Massilia litorea: one gene and its partner. The protein of the gene in region 1 interacts with the protein of each later gene in a pairwise test. Links are inferred from orthologs where the notes say so. Each region holds a gene or a part of one and is shown on either strand. Other genes may lie near its edges.

What was found.
Region 2: the proteins of rpe (region 1) and eno interact in binary tests that used the Escherichia coli proteins (3 or more experiments, as listed by UniProt). The link is inferred for Massilia litorea from one-to-one orthologs.

What each region holds. Positions count from the first base shown.
Region 1 is NZ_CP062941.1:584,052-590,682, reverse strand. What follows is about bases 52-3,048. They hold rpe (ribulose-phosphate 3-epimerase), read right to left. Parts: upstream 1,888-3,048; coding sequence 1,216-1,887; downstream 52-1,215. Other genes in these bases: mltA (murein transglycosylase A), read left to right, coding at 2,584-3,048; LPB04_RS02595 (hypothetical protein), read right to left, coding at 2,435-2,572; apaG (Co2+/Mg2+ efflux protein ApaG), read left to right, coding at 2,049-2,423; LPB04_RS02610 (phosphoglycolate phosphatase), read right to left, coding at 515-1,213; trpE (anthranilate synthase component I), read right to left, coding at 52-318. Also shown: more of trpE, read right to left, coding at 1-51; more of mltA, read left to right, coding at 3,049-3,831; LPB04_RS02585 (MFS transporter), read right to left, coding at 3,848-5,146; LPB04_RS02580 (enoyl-CoA hydratase), read left to right, coding at 5,220-5,996; LPB04_RS02575 (phospholipase D family protein), read left to right, coding at 6,000-6,631. UniProt on the Escherichia coli protein: Catalyzes the reversible epimerization of D-ribulose 5-phosphate to D-xylulose 5-phosphate.
Region 2 is NZ_CP062941.1:2,669,750-2,676,338, reverse strand. What follows is about bases 3,635-6,589. They hold eno (phosphopyruvate hydratase), read right to left. Parts: upstream 5,777-6,589; coding sequence 4,493-5,776; downstream 3,635-4,492. Other genes in these bases: kdsA (3-deoxy-8-phosphooctulonate synthase), read right to left, coding at 5,865-6,589; ftsB (cell division protein FtsB), read right to left, coding at 4,072-4,434; LPB04_RS11895 (helix-turn-helix domain-containing protein), read right to left, coding at 3,801-4,067. Also shown: LPB04_RS11920 (hypothetical protein), read right to left, coding at 1-169; LPB04_RS11915 (methyl-accepting chemotaxis protein), read right to left, coding at 440-2,083; LPB04_RS11910 (SRPBCC family protein), read left to right, coding at 2,344-2,811; LPB04_RS11905 (ArsR/SmtB family transcription factor), read left to right, coding at 2,798-3,151; LPB04_RS11900 (DUF3224 domain-containing protein), read right to left, coding at 3,158-3,562. UniProt on the Escherichia coli protein: Catalyzes the reversible conversion of 2-phosphoglycerate (2-PG) into phosphoenolpyruvate (PEP). It is essential for the degradation of carbohydrates via glycolysis.

The DNA of each region.
Region 1 (6,631 bases):
ACGCGACTGATAGGTTTCGATGAAGTCGAGCGGGTTGCCCTCGTGGGTTTCGACGACGCTGCCGTTGGTGACGATCTCGGTGAGATTGCCGCTGCTGCGCAACAGGGTCTTGGCCGGCAGGCCGATGAAGGAATAGCGGCCGAAGCGCTCGCCGCCGACGACCGATTCGAGCAGGAAGGTGTTCTTGCCGGTGTTCTGCGACTGCGCCAGTTTCAGGTACAGGGTCAGCGGCGTTTCCAGATCGGCGAAGGCTTCGGCGATCAGCGGAATGCGGTTATAGCCCTGGTTGGCCAGCGATTTGAATTCGAGTTCGGTCATGTTCTTCTCCGGGCCGCCACGTTTGAAGGGGAGGATGGGCGGCGGTGGTGGTAAAAAACCTGCCGGCGTACGTGCAGCCGGCAGCAATCAAGACGGGTTCAGTTAGCCCAGGATTGCCAGCGTCGCCAGACCCAGGCCTCAAGGGCGCCGGTCTGGTTGACGGTGAGTTTTTTAATGGAGAACATGTATAGATGAGTTAGTTTTCGGTGCTGTTGTGCGCACGAACGAGCTCGGCGGCATCCAGTAGCGAATTAACTATACCATCGGAATCGATGTCTTGCACAGGCCTTCCGTGGTTATAACCATATGGCACTGTGAGCACATAGCAACGTGCCGCGCGCGCCGCTTCGGCATCGTTCGAGGAGTCGCCGATCGCGACCACGGCTGACGGCGCCAGGTCGAAGTCAGCGCACACCTGCAGCAGGGGCAGGGGATCGGGCTTTTTGCGCGGCAGCGAGTCGCCGCCGTAGACCAGCTCGAAAAAGGGCGCGAGCCCCTTTTGCGCCAGCAGCGGCGTGGCGAACGCGATCGGCTTGTTGGTCACGCAGGCCAGGCGCAGGCCGAGATCGCGCAGCGCCGCCAGGCCCTCGAGCACGCCCTCGTAGAGCACGCTTCTCTCGCCGTTGATCGCGAGGTAATGGCGCTGGTAAGACGCCATCGCCTCGTCAAAAACAGCATCGATGCGGGCGGCATCGTAGTCGAGCGCCAGCACGTCGCGGATCAGCTTCTCGGAACCCTTGCCGACCATGGGCTTGATGATGTCCTGCCCGATCGGCGCGAGCTTGAATTCGGCGCGCATGCCGTTCAGGGCCAGTTCAAAGTCGGGCACGGTGTCGAGCATCGTGCCGTCGAGATCGATGATGGCGGCCCGGATGGCCGCGGCGCCCGGACGCACGCTTACTTCCCGACTGTTGCCAGTTCGGCGCGCATGGCGTCGATCACGGCCTTGTAGTCGGGCTTGCCGAAGATGGCCGAGCCGGCAACAAACGTGTCGGCACCGGCGGCGGCGGCCGCGGCGATGTTCTCGGCCTTGATGCCGCCATCGACTTCCAGCATGATGTCGCGGCCCGATTCGTCGATCAGGCGGCGCGCGATCGCGATCTTCTTCAGCGCTTCCGGGATGAAGGACTGGCCGCCGAAGCCCGGGTTGACCGACATGATCAGGATCATGTCGATCTTGTCCATCACGTGCTCGAGGTAGTGCATCGGCGTGCCCGGGTTGAACACCAGGCCGGCCTTGCAGCCGTGGTCGCGGATCAGCTGCAGCGTGCGGTCGATGTGCTCGGACGCTTCCGGGTGGAAGGTGATGATGTTGGCGCCGGCTTTCGCGAAGTCGGGGATGATGCGGTCGACCGGCTTCACCATCAGGTGGACGTCGATCGGCACCTGCACGTGCGGGCGGATCGCCTGGCAGACCAGCGGGCCGATGGTGAGATTCGGCACGTAATGGTTGTCCATCACGTCGAAGTGGATGATGTCGGCGCCTGCCTCGACGACATTGCGGACTTCCTCGCCCAGGCGGGCGAAATCGGCGGACAGGATGCTGGGAGCGATGCGGTAGGTGGTCATAAGTAAGGTGGCACTGCGTGGCAGTGCGGTTGGTTGAAGCCGCTATTTTACGCCGAGCCGATTCCGCGCTGTTATACCCACCTGCGCTGCCCCGTTTTGCCTGGCGGGGTATCATGGGCTTTTGCGCACCCGCGTCTCCACCAATAAGAAAGAAGGAAGCCGTGGCTACCTACGATTTCACCGTTACCGTTCGTACCAAGTACCTGGCCGAGCAAAGCAAGCCGGATCAGGACGAATATCTGTTTTCCTACACGATCACGATCCGCAATACGGGCGAGGTACCGGCCCAGCTGATCTCGCGCCACTGGGTCATCACCGATGCCAACAACCGGGTCCAGGAAGTGTCGGGTCTGGGCGTGGTCGGGCACCAGCCGCTGCTGAAACCGGGCGAAGAGTTCGAATACTCGAGCGGCACGCCCTTGGGCACGCCGCAGGGCTCGATGCACGGCGAGTACTTCTGCGTGGCCGAGGACGGCCACCGCTTCGAAGTCAGGATTCCGGAATTCGTGCTGACGCTGCCGAGCATGCTGCATTAAGCGCCCAGGCTCTACGGCGCGCGCGGCGGCTCGTCCTCCTGGCGTAGCGGCCGCTTGCGGGTTTCGGGGCGGCCGTGGAACATCGTCCACCAGACGATCAACACGAGCAGGAAGAACGCCACGCCCGCTTCCAACATCAAGATCCACATAGACTGTCCTTATGCAATCGATACGCCGCAGAGTACCACGCAGTTTATCCACTTCGCTCGCCCTCGTCGCCCTTCTTTTGGCCGCCTGCGGCACGCCGCCGACTGCGCCGCCGCCGGTGAAACAGCAACCGGTCCCACCGCCGCCATCGAAGCAGCCCGACATCGTGATGCCGCCGCCGGTCGGCCCGGTCGCGATTCCGGTCCCGGCCCCGACCCCGCCGCCCGTGCCGCCGATGACCCCGGTCTCCTTCGAATCGCTGCCCGGCTGGCAGGGCGACGACCTGCGCCAGGCCTGGCCGGCGTTCATCGCCTCCTGCCGCGTGCTGGCGAAGAAGCCGCAGTGGAGCGCGCCATGCACGGCGGCGCCTGGCGTCGATGCGCGCGATAACGCCGCCATCCGCCGCTATTTCGAGACGTATTTCGTGCCGAACCAGATGCGCATGCCCGACGGCGCCGACACCGGCCTGATCACCGGCTATTACGAGCCGATGCTGCGCGGCGCGCGCAAGCGCGGCGGCGCCTTCCAGACCCCGCTGTACCGTGTGCCGGACGACCTGATCACGGTCGACCTGGCGTCCGCTTATCCGAGCCTGAAGAACATGCGCCTGCGCGGCCGCCTGGTGGGTAAAACCGTGATCCCGTACAGCACCCGTGCCGAGATCGAGCGCGCGCCCTTGAACGGCAAGGAACTGGTCTGGGTCGACGACCCGGTCGAGGCCTTCTTCCTCGAGGTGCAAGGTTCGGGCCGGGTCCGCCTCGACGACACCGGAGAAACGGTGCGCATCGCCTTCGCCGACCAGAACGGCCATCCCTATAAAGTGATCGGGCGCTGGCTGGTGGAACAGGGAGAATTGCCGGCCGACGGCGTCTCGGCGCAGAGCATCAAAGAGTGGATTGCTTCTCACCCGGCGCGGCGCCAGGAACTCCTGAACGTCAATCCGAGCTATATCTTCTTCCGCGAGGAGCGCCTGCCCGACCCGAGCGTCGGCCCGAAAGGCGCGCTCGGCGTGCCGCTGACGCCGGAGCGTTCGGTGGCGGTCGACCCGGGCCAGGTGCCGCTGGGCGCGCCGCTGTTCCTCTCCACCACGCATCCTGTGGATGGCGCACCGATCCAGCGCCTGATGATGGCGCAGGATACCGGCGGCGCCATCCGCGGGGCGGTGCGGGCCGATTTCTTCTTCGGCTTCGGTGGCAATGCGGCCGAATATGCGGGGCGGATGAAGCAGCGCGGGAATGTGTGGGTGCTGTTGCCGAAGTAAGGATCAGTCGTTCACCTCAGTCGTTCACATCGCGTAGCCTGGTGCCGGCCAGCGCCGCCACCGTCAGCACGAGCGCACCCGCAGCCACGCAGGCCAGGCCGGTACGCACGCTGAAACGCTCGGCCAGTGCCCCGGCCGCCAGCGCGCCCAGTGGAGCGCTGGCCACGGTCAGCGAGCGCATGGTCGCCACCATCCGGCCGAGTACCGCATCCGGCGTCACGCGCTGGCGCAGTGCGATGTAGGGTACGAAGAACAGGGTCGCGCCGCAGTCGAGCAGGAACACGACGCTGCCGTAGGCGAAGGCGGTCGCTGCCGCGCTGCCCAGCAGGGCGGTGGGAATCGCCGGCATCAGCACGAAGCCCAGCGCGCACACACATAAACCGGCGAGGATTGCGCGCCCGGTGCCGAACCGTGCCGACAAGGGTTTCACGAGGATCGAGCCGGCCAGGATGCCGGCGCCGCCGAGCATCTGCGCCGTCCCCATCACACCCGGCGCCATGCCCAGTACGCGGGTGGCGAACAGCACGTGCAGGGCCAGATAGCCATAGAACAGGAAATGCCAGGCGCCCGCCGTGCAGGCGAGGGTACGCAAAACCGGATGGCGCCACACGAAGGCCAGGCCTTCCCGGATGTCGTGCAGGGGATGGGCAGTCGATGGTGCAGGCTCCGGTTCGCGCGCCCCGATGCGGCGCAGGTTGGCCAGCGAAATGACAAAACCGGCGACATTGCACAGGATGGCGATCGGCGCGCCCAGCAGTTGCACCAGTGCGCCCGCCATGCCGGGTCCGATCAGGCGCGCGGCCGATTCGGTGCCGGCGAAGCGGGCGTGGGCGTCGACCAGGCGCTCGCGCCCGACGACGAAGGTGAGGAAGACCTGCTCGGCACTGCCGCCGACGGTCAGCCCGGTGCCGAGCACGAAGCCGACCGCATACAGCCAACCGATCGTCAGCGCATCGAGCCACCAGGCCAGCGGCACGCTCGCCAGCGCGGTCGCGACCATCACGTCGCTGCACATCATGATCGGCAGACGCCGGCGGCGGTCGAGCAGGACGCCGGACGGCAATCCGAACAGCAGGAAGGGCAGCGATTCGAGCGCCGCCAGGGTGCCCATCTGGCTCGGCGTCGCATGCAGCATGAGCACCGCGCAGATCGGCAGGGCGAGCAGGGTGATCTGGGAGCCGAACTGGGTCAGCGCACTGCTCAGCCAGAGGCGGCGGAAGTCGGCGCTCTGCAGCAGGCCGTCCGCGCCGAGACGGGAGAGGGTATGGCGTATCGTTGCGATGATCGGCTCGTTCCAGGCTTGCTTAAATCGCAATGATACCTGCCTTTCCCGGCCGTGGAGGCGCTACAATCGCGGCACTGATCAATCCCTTATATAGAGGTGTCCCATGGAATACGCTGACCTGCTGATCGAAAACCACGGCAAAGTCGCCGTGATTCGCCTGAACCGCCCGAAGGCGATGAATGCGCTGAACGACAACATGATGAACGAGCTGGGCGACGCTCTGTACAAGTTCGACGCCGACCCGTCGGTGAATGTCATCGTCCTGACCGGCAGTGAAAAAGTGTTCGCGGCGGGTGCCGACATCGCGGCCATGGCCAATTACACGTATGCCGATACCTATCCAGGTAACTATATTGGCCGCAACTGGGAACACATCCTGAACGTGCGCAAACCGGTGATCGGCGTCGTCGCCGGCTACGCCCTGGGCGGCGGCTGCGAACTGGCGATGATGTGCGACTTCCTGATCGCCGCCGACAGCGCGAAATTCGGCCAGCCGGAAATCAAGGTCGGCGTGACCCCGGGTGCGGGCGGTACCCAGCGTTTGCCGCGCACCATCGGCAAGGCGAAGGCGATGGACATGCTGCTGACCTCGCGCATGATCGACGCGGCCGAGGCCGAGCGTACCGGGCTGGTGTCGCGCATCTTCCCGGCGGATAAGCTGATGGAAGAAGCGCTGGCGGTGGCCAATACCATTGCCGAGATGCCGGTATCGGTGGCGATGGCGATCAAGGATTCGGTCAATCGCGCCTTCGAGACGACGCTGACCGAAGGCGTGCGCTACGAGCGCCGCTTCTTCCATGCGGCTTTCGGTACGCCGGCGCAGAAGGAGGGGATGTCGGCCTTCCTCGCCAAGCGCAAGGCAAATTTCGAGGGGATGTAAGCGATGCGGGCGCCGGCCTTGTTGAAAGGGGCCGCGGCGCTCGCGATCGTCGCCGCGGCGGCAGTTGGCTGTCGTTCGCTGCCGCTTCCGCCCCCGGGCGCCCGCATCACGACGGTGGCGCCATTCGACACCGGCGCGACCAAGCTGGGCCAGGCAATCGGCCCCCTCGCTGCCGCCCATCCGGGGCACTCCGGCGTCATCGCCTTGCCCGATGGCCGCGACGCCTTTGCCGCCCGTGTGCTGCTGGCGCGCAGTGCGGAGCGCAGTCTCGATGTTCAATACTATCTCTGGCATAACGATCTCACCGGCGTGCTGATGTTCGATGCACTGCGCGAGGCAGCCGCGCGGGGAGTGCGGGTCCGCCTGCTTCTGGACGATAACAATACCGACGGACTCGATCCGGTCCTGGCCCTCCTGGATGCGGACCCGAATATCGAGGTGCGCCTGTTTAACCCCTTTCGCATGCGCGCCTGGCGCGGCCTGGGCTACATGCTCGATTTCGGCCGCCTGAACCGGCGCATGCACAACAAGTCCTTCACGATCGACAATCAGGCGACAATCGTTGGGGGACGCAATATCGGCAACGAGTACTTCGGTGCGGCGGGCGACATGCTGTTCGTGGACCTCGATGTGCT
Region 2 (6,589 bases), 2.1 Mb from region 1 along the record:
TGATCTGGCTGGCCTTGTCTTCCGTGATGAAGGCGGCCGGACCGGGGGCGCTCACCTGCACGCTCGGTCCCGACTCGGCGTCGGGCTGTGGATAGGGCATGGTCCGGGCCGAAGCGCTACAGGCCAGCACGAACAGGGTTGCAGGAAACAGGAAAGAGATGGGACGCATGATTGTTCCTTTACGAAGCGGAATAGGCGTTCGGGAAGGACTGCGCGCCTTGCGTACATCCCCTCCCTCGGAATACCGCGATACGGTCTGAACGGATCGCGGATAGCCCAGTCTAGAGCAGCGCTTGCTGACAAAAAAGCACTACACGCTCGGTATCACGAAACAATCTCACTTCGTTTGAAGCCAGATTCTGACGAAATGAATCGCAAATTGGCATGCATATTTCAATTTTCGAATCATGAGGGGTCGAATCTGCCCCCCATCCCTGCCTCAGGCGGTTGCGGCGGAGGCGTGCGCCAGGGCCTGGCGCCCGCGCGGCGCCGGCTGGGTGCCGGAGTGCCGTGCGCCCTGCTGCGCAGGCTGAGCCGCGAGGCGGAAGTGCGACACCAGCTGTTCCAGGTGCGCCGACTGGTCCTGCATGCTGGCCGCCGCCGCGGCGGCTTCTTCGACCAGGGCCGCGTTCTGCTGGGTGGTCTGGTCCATCTGCAGGATCGCTTCGTTGACCTGGTCGATGCCGATGCTCTGCTCGCGGCTGGCGGCCGTGATCTCGGCCATGATGGCGGTCACGCGGGCCACGCTGGCCACGACCTCGCCGATGGTGGCGCCGGCCTGTTGCACCAGCGACGTCCCGGTGTTGACCTGGGCGACTGAGTCGCCGATCAGCCCCTTGATTTCCTTGGCGGCGGTGGCCGAGCGCTGCGCCAGGTTGCGCACTTCGCTGGCGACCACGGCAAAGCCGCGGCCCTGCTCGCCGGCCCGCGCCGCCTCCACGGCGGCATTCAGCGCCAGGATATTGGTCTGGAAGGCGATGCCGTCGATGACGCCGATGATGTCGACGATCTTGCGCGACGCGGTATCGATCGCGCCCATCGTGTCGACCACCTGGCCGACGATCTGGCCGCCGCGCACGGCGACGGTCGAGGCATCCTGGGCCAGCCGGTTCGCCTGCGTGGCGCTCTCGGCGTTCTGGCGCACGGTCGAGGTCAGTTCTTCCATCGAGGACGCGGTTTCCTCGAGCGCGCCCGCCTGCTGCTCGGTGCGGGCGGACAAGTCGAGGTTGCCGCTGGCGATCTCGGTCGAGGCGCCGGCGATCGCGCGGGTCCCGTGCTGCACTTCGGACACGACCTTGGCCAGGCCGTCGTTCATCGTGTGCAGGGCGCCCATCAGGTCGCCGACTTCATCGCGGCGCCGGCTGTCGAACTCGCCGCTCAGGTCGCCGCCGGCGACGGCTTCGGCGACCCGCACGGCATCCTTCAGCGGACGGGTAATCGAGCGCGTGATGGCCACGGCGGCCAGGGCGCCGAGTACCAGCATCAGGCCGTTGAGCAGCAGCGACAGGCGCGCGCGGTGTTCGAAGTCGGCGCGGATCGCGACCGTCATGCGGTCGATCGTCTGCCGCTGCAAGGCCAGCAGGTCCTGCAGCGCGGCCGAATAGGCCTGGGCGGCAGGATCGAAGCCCTCCGTGTACAGGCGCTCGGCGGCGGCGGCGTCGCCCGCTTTCTTCGCGTCCATCACCTGCACTTTCAAGGCCTGGTATTTGGCGCGCAGCGACTTGACCGTCGCCAGCTTCGCCTTTTCTTCCTCGGAAGTCAGCAGCGGCTCGATCTGCTTGATCAGTTCAGTGGAGGTGGTCACGCTGTCGGCAATGGTCTTGGCGAACACGGTGCTCAGGGTGGTGTCGGTACTGCGCGCGATCAGCGAAGTGCGGGCGATCGCAGAATATGTCATCGTGTTCCAGCTCGAGACCAGGCGCTCCTTGGTCAGCGGCACGGCCATCATCTCTTCGGTAGCCTGGGCGCCGGCACGCGCTGCGAACAGGGCGGACGCGGTGGCAATCGTGGCGAGTATCAGGATCAGTGCGAACGCAAGGGTAAGCCGGGTGCCGATACGCATGTTATTGAAAAAGTGATTCATGGGTCAGTCGTCTCTTTCTTGATTTCTTATAAAAACTTGCCATTGATTACCGCTGTAGGACTGGTCTTACGCAAATAAATATACCTTGGGGTGGAAGGAGAAGTCGATCAAATATCGTTTCTGAAAGGAAATTGTTACATGAAGTTGCTCGCTTGCAACAGAGCGCCCGAGGTTTTATGCGATGCGCATGTTCTTGCGCTCCGCATCAAATCATGCAACCATCCGGTTGCATTACTACCCAAATCAACAGGAGACCCGTGATGGACACGACCAGCCCCACTGACCGCATCGAACGCAGCATTGTGATCAAGGCGCCGCGCGCGCGCGTCTGGCGCGCCCTCGCCGACGCCGCCGAATTCGGCAGCTGGTTCGGCGTGAAGCTGGAAGAGGAGGCCTTCGTGGCCGGCCGGCCGGTGCGCGGGTACATCACCCACCCCGGCTATGAGCACCTGCGTTTCGAAGCCCGGGTCGAGCGCGTCGAGCCGGAGCAATTGCTGTCGTTTTACTGGCACCCGTATGCGATCGATCCCGCGGCCGACTACACGCAGGAAGAGCCGACGCTGGTGAGCTTCACCCTGGAGGACGGTCCGGAGAACGGCACCCGGCTTACCGTCGTCGAATCCGGTTTCGACAAGCTGCCGCCGCAACGCCGCGACGAGGCCTTCCGCATGAACGGCGCGGGCTGGGATGCGCAGGTGATCAACATCGCGCGCCATGTTGCCGGCTGAGAGGGAGCAAAAGGGCCTGGCCGAGGTGTTCGCGGCGCTGGGCGATCCGACCCGGCTGCAGCTTGTTTCCCTGCTCTGTGCCGGCGGCTTGCTGTCGATCGCCCAACTCAGCGCCGGTACGGCCATCACCCGCCAGGGCGTGACCAAGCACCTTCAGGTACTGGCCGAGGCCGGCCTGGTGCGCGACCAGAAATGCGGACGCGAGCGGCGCTGGCAGCTCGCCCCCGAGCGTATCGACGAGGCGCGGCGTAGCCTGGACGCCATCGGCCGCCAGTGGGAGCGCGCGCTCGGACGGCTCAAGGCCTTCGTGGAAGCGGACAGCCCGGACGGGTCCGCCTGACGCGTGTCAGGCTTGCGGCAGGACGTAATCGAATTCGTAGAAATGCTTGCGCTCCTCGATCCGGATGCGCATGGTGCCGGCGATGCCGGCCAGTTCGCCGGTGCCGGAATCGGGCACGACCGTGATCGACAGCGCCTGCGCGCCGCGCGCCATCGTGCCGGTATGCTGGACGACGAAGCTGCCGCTGCGTCCCTGCAGCTTGCCGCTCACGCGCTCGATGGCGACATAGCCGGCCGAGCCTTCGGTGGTCGTCATCGCCGACAGCATCTCGCCGACGCCCTGCCCTTCGAGTTCGCCATGGTAGTGCTTGTCGATCGCCATGCGGCCGGTCGTGACCCCGTCGCGCACCTCGGGCTGGCCCTGCGGGATGACGGTCACGTCGAACGGTCCTGCGGCGTGTTGCTGGCTCATGGTGGGCTTCCTTCTCGTTGGTGAAGAGATAGCGAACATTCTAGGCCAATCCGGGCGCTTTGCGGCCTTGAATCGACAAGGTGCTGATCGGACCAGTGCAGGGCCGCTGGCTGATCCCGCTGAGGTTGAACGCGTGGGCGGCCGAGCCGCCCACCCTACGGGTGCTATGACGAGACCCGTAGGGTGGGCGGGTCTCCCGCCCACGCGTTCAACGCACAGTGGAGCGGCCGCGAAATTTTCAGTGCGCCGCGCCCGGCATATGCAAATCGATCACCTTCATGATCGCCAGGGTGACGGACATGCTCATTTCGCCGCTGGCGAAAGCATGGCGCAGATCGGCCTGGGGAATGCCGGCGGCAGCGGCAAGGTGGGCCGTGCCTTCGGCGCGCGCGGCGACGGCGAAGGCGTCGAGGAGGACGGCCGGATCGCCGCTCTCGAAGGCGGCCGCCAGGAAGGCCGACAAGGCCTCGAGCGTCGCCAGTTGCGCTGCAGGATCGGTATTCATGGGTTCAATGCGTCGCGGCGGAATCGTGTCCGCCCTTGCCCGCCTTCGGCTCCGGCGGTGGCGGCGGGACGGTCATCGATTCGGTCGGCTTTTCGTCCTTGCGCAGCACCTGCACGAAGATTTCGTTCTGCTTGATCATGCCCAGTTCCAGGCGCGCGCGTTCCTCGACGGCGCCGGTGCCTTCGCGCAGGTCGCGCACTTCGGATTCGAGCTTGGCGTTGCGTGCCTTGAGCTTGTCGGTGTGGATTTGCGCCAGTGTGACCTGGTCGGTCATATCGGCGACGGCCAGCATGCCGCCCTTCCCCAGCCACAGGGGATACTGGATCAGCACGAGCAGTGCGGCGAGAACGAGCGTAATGATGCGCATGGAGACAGATCAGGAACGCGGGCCGCGCCACGATGGCCGGCCCGCGGAGTACGACAGATTACTTCAGATTATAGAAAGCGTCACGGCCAGGATAGCTGGCGACGTCGCCGAGGTCTTCCTCGATACGCAGCAGCTGGTTGTACTTGGCCATGCGGTCCGAACGCGACATCGAACCGGTCTTGATCTGCAGGGCGTTCAGGCCGACTGCGATATCGGCGATGGTCGAGTCCTCGGTCTCGCCCGAACGGTGCGAGATGACGGCCGTGTAGCCGGCGCGCTTGGCCATTTCGATGGCGGCGAAGGTCTCGGTCAGGGTGCCGATCTGGTTGATCTTGATGAGGATCGAGTTGGCGATGCCCTTCTGGATGCCCTCTTTGAGGATCTTGGTATTGGTGACGAACAGGTCGTCGCCGACCAGCTGCACGCGCTTGCCCAGGGCAGCGGTGAGCGTGGCCCAGCCTTCCCAGTCGCCTTCGTGCATCGCGTCCTCGATCGAGATGATCGGGTACTTGTCGCACCAGGTGGCGAGCATGTTGGTGAAGTCGGTCGCGGTCAGCTGCAGGCCTTCGCCTTCCAGGTGGTACTTGCCGTCCTTGTAGAACTCGCTGGCGGCGCAATCGAGGCCGATGGCGATCTGGGTGCCGGCTTCATAGCCTGCCTGCTCGATCGCCTGCATGATCAGCTTGATCGCTTCTTCGTGGCTCGAGACCGAAGGCGCGAAACCGCCTTCGTCGCCGACCGCGGTCGACAGGCCCTTCGCGTGCAGGATTTTTTTGAGCGTGTGGAAGACTTCCGCGCCGTAGCGGATCGCTTCCTTGAAGCTTGGCGCGCCGACCGGGATGATCATGAATTCCTGGATGTCCAGGTTATTGTCGGCGTGTGCGCCGCCGTTGATGACGTTCATCATCGGCACCGGCATCTGCATCGCGCCCGAACCGCCGAAGTAGCGGTACAGCGGCAGGCCCGCTTCTTCAGCGGCGGCCTTGGCCACGGCCATCGACACGGCCAGCATCGCGTTGGCGCCCAGGCGGCTCTTGTTCTCGGTACCGTCCAGGTCGATCAGGGTGCGGTCGAGGAAGGCCTGTTCGTTGGCGTCCAGGCCCATGATGGCTTCGCTGATCTCGGTGTTGATGTTCTCGCAGGCCTGCAGCACGCCCTTGCCGAAATAACGCTTCGGGTCGCCGTCGCGCAGTTCGATCGCTTCGCGCGAACCGGTCGACGCGCCCGACGGCACGGCCGCACGGCCCATCACGCCGGATTCGAGCAGGACGTCGCATTCGACGGTCGGATTGCCGCGCGAGTCAATGATCTCGCGGCCGATAATATCAACGATAGCACTCATGGTTTTTACACTCCAAAAAAGAAAATCGTCTCGCACATGAAAGTCGAGGCGCCTATCAGGCGCCTCGACTCGTAGCAAATGAATTACATCAGATCTTGAAGCTGTTCTCGAGGAAGCCAGCTCGCTTGACCACGCGGTCGATGTCGACCAGGGTCGTCAGCAGCTCCTTCATGCGGGCCAGCGGCACCGCGTTCGGGCCGTCGGACAGGGCATTCGCAGGGTCCGGGTGGGTTTCCATGAACAGGCCCGCGATGCCCGCTGCGACTGCCGCGCGCGACAGCACCGGGATGTGTTCGCGCTGGCCGCCCGAGGACGTGCCCTGCCCGCCCGGCAGCTGCACCGAGTGGGTCGCATCGAACACCACCGGGCAGTTCGATTCGCGCATGATGGCGAGCGAACGCATGTCGGAGACCAGGTTGTTGTAGCCGAAGGAGGCGCCGCGTTCGCAGGCCATGAAGTTGTCTTCGTTCAGGCCGGCCGCGCGTGCCGCATTGCGTGCCTTGTCGATCACGTTCTTCATGTCGCCCGGGGCCAGGAACTGGCCCTTCTTGATGTTCACGGGCAGGCCCGAACGGGCGCAGGCGTTGATGAAATCGGTCTGGCGGCACAGGAAGGCCGGGGTTTGCAGCACGTCGACGACGCTCGACACTTCCGGAATCTCTTCCTCGGTGTGGACGTCGGTCAGCACCGGCACGCCGATGGTCTTCTTGACGTCGGCGAGGATCTCCAGGCCCTTCTCGCGGCCGGGGCCGCGGAACGAGGTGCCCGACGAACGGTTCGCCTTGTCGAAGGACGATTTATAGATGAACGGGA